DNA from 2 places in the Virgibacillus xinjiangensis genome. Region 1 is predicted to be linked to the other one. Evidence: riboswitches for the same ligand, from Rfam matches in the RefSeq annotation. Region 1 holds a riboswitch; the other holds the start of a gene.
What was found. Region 1 has a riboswitch for FMN ahead of ACFOGI_RS14315 (ECF transporter S component). Riboswitches for the same ligand answer to the same signal wherever they lie in the genome.

Region 1 (3,162 bases):
TGAAGAATTCTTCATCCCTGGGAAGCTGAAAATGATCATAGACATGCAGCAAGTTCTCCTTATGCTTATTCATCGATTCGATATAGGTGTCAGGGGACATTCCTTTCTCAAACCAATCATTCAGATTCATATGTGTTCGCTCCTCCATATAAAGTTATTCTAGATTGTACCGGTAAAGTATTTCTGCGTAAAGTCTAACGCAGATTGTCGGTAAGCAGGCTGTTGCACTAACTGCATACCTCTGCGGTTTCACCTTTGGGTCGTTTTTTTGCTATGATGATTGCAGACAGGAAAAAGGAGGAAGTGCCATGACGATAGAGAACCAGGATTTTTTACTCGAATTATTACATACCCCGTCTCCATCCAGCAGGGAGATGAAAATACAGAAGAAGTGGATCAGCTATGTGGAAGAATTCGCCGATGAAATCCGTACGGATAACGCAGGGAATGCGATTGGAATATTGAATCCCGAAGCACCGTTCAAAGTACTGCTGGCAGGACATATTGATGAGATTGGACTCGTCATCAACCGCATTGATGAGGACGGTTTCCTCCATTTTGAAAAAATGGGAGGAATCAATCCAAAGGCTGCTGTGGGAATGAAAGTGAAGGTGCTCGGAGCAGGGGGGACCATTTCCGGGGTGATAGGTGTCAATGCCCAGCACCATGGTGGCTTGAAAGACGACTTTGATTTGAGTGATCTATTTATCGACTGTGGCTTCAAGACCAAGGCAGAAGGAGCGAAGCTCGTCCAGATTGGTGATCTGGCTGTCTATGACCGTGAGGCGGAAGTATTGATGGACCGCTATGTTTCTGGCAGAGGCCTCGATAACAGAACAGGGGCATTTATTATAGCAGAAGTGATGAAGCGCCTGTCTGAAAAAGGAACAAAGGTCGGAGTGTATGCTGCGAGCACCGTGAATGAAGAAACCAATATGGGGGGAGCATACTTTGCTGCTGCGGGGATCGAACCGGATATGGCTATTGCTTGTGATGTTACATTTGCTACCGATTACCCAGGGGTGAACAGGAATAAGCATGGAGATGTTCGCTTGGAAAATGGCCCCGTACTGGCAAAAGGGGCTCCGGTGAATATTAAGATGAACAAACTGCTGGAAGAAACAGCGTCAGATTTGGGGATGAACATTCAGTATGAATTGACCCCGCGAATGACTGGAACGGACGCTGATCGGATGAGGTTGACGGGTGCCGGGGTGCCGGTCTCCTTAGTATCGCTTCCGCTCAGATATATGCACTCACCGGTAGAGACAGCAAGTTTTAAAGATATGAAAGAAGAAATAGAATTGATCGTCCACATGATTTCAAAGTTGACAGGGGCGGAAAGCTTGAACCCGCTGGAAGACTAAAGAGGCATGAAAAGCCGGTAATCATCCCACATGATGGTTGCCGGCTTTCAGTTTGCCTGGAGACATTAAAAAACCCTTTTCAAAATACAGTATATTATGTATAATGGACATACAATTATATATCGATTCCAATCTTCGGGGCAGGGTGAAATTCCCGACCGACGGTGATAGGTGTTAGAGCCTTTAGTCCGTGACCTGCTGAACGTGGTTCAGTGGCTGACCTGGTGGGAATCCAGGACCGACAGTTACAGTCTGGATGGGAGAAGATATCGAGCCGGAATACCGGTGCTTTTTCGGCACCCTTATTTCCCTATTGATTAAATGACCCTGGAGCTGTATGTATGCTTCAGGTTTTTTTAGTTACACATTAGGTGGGAGAAGGCCGATCCTTCATCGAGAGAGCGGAATCGATAAAAAGATGAAGGAGGAGAATCGTGTCATGCGCTCAAACATGCAATCAACAAAGTTGATGAGAACAATTATTTTAGCTTTATTGGGGACAATCTCCCTTCTGTTATTTTTCATTAATTTCCCACTGCCATTTCTACCAGCATATCTGAAGATTGATTTCAGTGATGTGCCCGCGTTGATGGCCTCGTTAATTTTCTCGCCGATGGCCGGAGTTATTGTAGTTGCAGTGAAGAATATCTTATATCTTCTGGTTTCAGGGGCAGGAGATCCGATTGGAGTTTCAGCCAATTTCTTGGCAGGACTTATGTTTATCGTCCCTGTTTCCATCATCTATCACAAGTTCAAGGGTGTAGGCAGCATCGTATCCGGCCTTGCAGCTGGTACAGCAATTATGGCAATCGGCATGAGTGTACTGAATTACTTTTTCATCCTGCCTGCGTATTCTTGGTTTATGGGATGGGAGATGTCCGAACAGGTCATGTGGTGGTCTGTAATAGCCGGGGTACTTCCTTTCAATGTAATCAAAGGGATTGTGGTAGGAATGTTGTTTGTTCCTTTATTTATAAAGATGAAAACTTGGATTGAACAAAAGCAAATAAAATTCACATAGAAAAGCTAACCCGTCTGGGTTAGCTTTTTTTTACCTTATTCTTCTTCTACCAGGTTACGGGCTGTAGGCAATACTTCCAGCCGCTCGACGGGGATTTCTTTCCCGGATTTTTCACTTAATCCGTACGTCCCGTCTTCAATCTTCTTCAAAGCATCCTCAATATCTTGCAACCGTTCTTCCCGAACCATATTAAGCCCAGCATCTCTCTGCTGTTCGAATTGTTCCGTCCCCATGTCTCCGGGATGGTTGTCGTAGTCAGCCAGTTCCTGAATGTTGTCATTCGGGCTGTTTTCCCGATTTTCGGTTATTTTTTCTTCATTATCTTCTTTCATATCCAATAGACGCTTCTTGAAATATTCTATTTGATCCTTGTTGAGGTGATTACTCATTCTTGATCTCCTTTCCTATTTCTCGGTTTTAGGCATGATCCTCACCGTACATCGGGAGATGCTTATGAGCTGGTCCTGTTCGTCTACTATTTTCACTTCCCATACCATGGAAGTCTTGCCTTTATGCAAAGGCACAGCCTTTGCTGTAACGGTTCCATCCTGTTTACTCTTTATATGGCTGGAGTTGAGCTCTGTTCCGAAGACATTCACCTTTTGTAAATCGACAAGATATGCGGATCCCATACTGGCGGCAGTTTCTGCCAATGCTGCAGAAGCACCGCCGTGCAGAAAGCCTGCCGGCTGATGTACCCGGTGATCTACCGGCATACTTAGTTGGACTTCGTTTTCTGTTATGGAGATCATTTCCATGCCGAGTTGTTCCATC
Region 2 (3,162 bases), on a different contig from region 1:
CAGGTCGTCCCGGCGGGCCATCGTTCCATCCTGCTTGATGATCTCGCAGATAATCCCGGACGGGAATGCACCGCTCAGCAACGCAAGATCAACGGCTGCTTCCGTATGCCCTGGTCGCGAGAGCACTCCTCCTTCTTTTGCAATCAATGGAAAAACATGTCCTGGGCGTTTGAAATCTTCCGCTACGGTATCGACCTCTGTCAACGCCTTGATGGTCTTCGCCCGTTCTGCTGCACTGATTCCCGTCGTCGTATCCTTGTGGTCGATGGAAACGGTGAATGCTGTCCCCAATGGATCTGTACTCTGATCGGTCATCATCGGAAAATTTAGTGCTTCCGCCAATTGTTTCTGGACCGGCGTACATACAAGTCCTTTTGCATGGGTAATCATAAAGTTGATCACTTCCGGTGTCGCCAATTCGGACAGTGCGACCAAGTCGCCCTCATTTTCCCGGTCCTGATCGTCCACCACGATAATCGGCTTTCCTTTTTTCAGCTCTTCGACAGCTTGCTCGATTGTATGAAACATTCCGTTTCCTCCTTTTACATGAATCCGTTATTCTGCAGGAAATCACGGCTGATATCTTTTTTATCCTGCCCGGATTCCCCGATTATCATATTGCGAACATATTTTGCCAGCATGTCACATTCTATATTGACAATATCTCCTTGTCCCTTCTCACCTAAGATGGTTTCCACCACCGTATGGGGAATCAAGGAAATAGTGAACACATTGCCTTCCACACCAAAGATGGTGAGGCTTGTACCGTCCACAGCAATGGAACCTTTATGCATCAGATAGGGACTCAGCTCCTCGTCGATCTCTATATCATAATAAATGGCATTTTCCTGTGCCTGCTTGCGGATAATCTTTCCTATGCCATCCACATGTCCGGAGACAAAATGACCGCCGAATCTGCCATTTGCTCCCATGGCCCGTTCCAGGTTGACCTTCGAACCGATAGACAGTGTCTTTAATGAGGTTGCCTGAATGGTTTCCGGCATGGCATCTACCGTGAAGGATGAAGAGGAGAAATCGGTAACCGTCAGACAGATGCCATTGATGGCAATACTGTCGCCAAGCTTCATATCACCCATGATCACTGCTGCTTCAATGGTCATTTCCACTGCCTGCTCTGAAACCTGCCGGGTATTTTTAATGGTTCCCTTTTCTTCAATGATTCCTGTAAACATACATTTCTTCCTCTCTTCTCTGCAAGATCCCTCCACCAGACATAGCAAAAGGCCCCTGAATGGACTTCAGGGGCCTACTGGTCGAATTTTACAAGCAAACAGGATACAAGTATATACGTCGAAAGAACGTCTGCCTGAAAAGGAGACAGTCCTGACGAATCGCAAACGATCCATGCGCCGAAAAATTCCTTCTCCCATCCAGACTTTGACTGTCGGCTCTGGAATCTCACCAGATCCACCGCTTGGCATCACTGCCGCACGGGTCACGGACTTAGAAGCAGCTGCTTCCTCACCGCCGGTTGGGAATTGCACCCGACCCCGAAGGAATATTGCATATTAATTTCTTCATAGTATACCACTGTACTTATCAGAAAACAAGAGGACATTCTGCTATCGTGCAAGATAATGGAAAATGGAGGTGCATTGGTCAGCTTATCCGTTCGTATGTAATCCTTCCTTTTGATGCAGGTGTTCACTGTAATAGAACATACGTCACCAGACCGGTGATCAATGCCGCGGCAGTTTAATAAGGGCCCAGTATCCGCATTCCAAACAAAAACAGCCCTTTTCCAGAGTATGAGTTCCCCTGGAAAAGGGCTGTTCTCTATGCAATTATACAGTCACACTATCCTGCTTCTTTTCCTTAGCCAAATCCTGGGCAACACCGATGATCCAGTCTTCTTGTCCACCTACTGCACCCATTTCCGCTATTTTCGTCAGAATATCCCGAGGATCTACGCCATATTCTTCCCCTGCACGTTCTGCGAAAAGCAGAAAGCTGGAATAAACGCCAGTGTATCCTAATGTGAGGCTGAGACGGTCTATTTGCACAGGACGCCTCATCATTGGCTTCATGATATTTTCCGCTGCGTCCATCGCTTTATAGAGATCAATCGAATGAGGGATGTCCATCTTGTTCATGACAGCTACCAGTTCTTCTGTAGCTGTATTCCCTGCGCCTGCGCCCATGCCTGCAAGGCTTGTATCAATGCGCCCGGCTCCTTCTTCCAATGCGGCAATAGAGTTTGCTACACCAAGTGAAAGATTGTTATGGCCATGGAAGCCGATTTCCGTGCTTAAATTCTCTTTGAATAGAGAAATCCTTCTTCTGGTATCATCCATGGTCAATGCACCGGCAGAGTCCACCACATAGATGGTGCTGGCTCCATAGGATTCCATTTTCTTCGCTTCTTCCAACAACTGTTCAGGCTCTGCACGATGGGACATCATCAGGAAGCCTACCGTATCCATTCCAAGGTCACCGGCCGCCTTGATATGCTGTTCGGATACATCCGCTTCTGTACAATGGGTTGCCACACGGACGACGGAAGCTCCCCATTCTCTGGCGCGCTTCAAATGGTCAATCGTACCGATTCCTGGCAACAGCAGGACGCCGACCTTCGCATTTTTGACATTTTCAACGGCTGTGGTAATGATATCCTTTTCCGTTTCTTTGGAAAATCCATACTGGATGGAGCTTCCTCCCAGGCCATCCCCATGAGTGGCTTCGATGATATCTACTCCCGTATCATCCAGTACCCTGGTAAGCTCAGCGATCTGCTCCTTGGAGTATTGATGGGAAATTGCATGCATGCCGTCACGCAGCGTTACGTCATTGAAAATCACTTTCTTTTGGTCTGTCATTTTGCGGCCCCCTCTGTTAATAGATGTTCTGCCATGATTTCTCCTGTCTTCAATGCTGCTGATGTAATGATATCCAGGTTACCTGCGTATGTTGGAAGGAAGTCTCCCATGCCTTCTACTTCCACAGATACTGTTACAATGTCACCTTTTACTACCGGATCTGCCTTATAGCGGTAGCCTGGCACATACCCCTGAACAGTTTCCACCATCGCATCCAGAGACTTGAGAATCTCTTCCTTCTTCTCTTCAGCGGAACCTTCTGTCTGGACATGGATGGTATTTCTCATCAAGATTGGAGGCTCTGCCGGGTTCAAGGTAATGATCG

Region 2: another riboswitch for FMN. It lies ahead of ribE (riboflavin synthase); the one in region 1 lies ahead of ACFOGI_RS14315 (ECF transporter S component).

Annotation. Positions count from the first base shown of each region.
Region 1 is NZ_JBHRSA010000049.1:127,486-130,647, forward strand. Features, by position in the region: gene ACFOGI_RS14305 (thioredoxin family protein) at 1-130, opposite strand, end outside; gene ACFOGI_RS14310 (M20/M25/M40 family metallo-hydrolase) at 309-1,367, shown strand; FMN riboswitch at 1,495-1,639, shown strand; gene ACFOGI_RS14315 (ECF transporter S component) at 1,807-2,388, shown strand; gene ACFOGI_RS14320 (hypothetical protein) at 2,424-2,777, opposite strand; gene ACFOGI_RS14325 (hotdog fold thioesterase) at 2,793-3,162, opposite strand, start outside.
Region 2 is NZ_JBHRSA010000047.1:33,870-37,031, forward strand. Features, by position in the region: partial or broken gene ribB (3,4-dihydroxy-2-butanone-4-phosphate synthase) at 1-528, opposite strand, end outside; gene ribE (riboflavin synthase) at 543-1,193, opposite strand; FMN riboswitch at 1,376-1,523, opposite strand; gene dmpG (4-hydroxy-2-oxovalerate aldolase) at 1,806-2,837, opposite strand; gene ACFOGI_RS13530 (acetaldehyde dehydrogenase (acetylating)) at 2,834-3,162, opposite strand, start outside.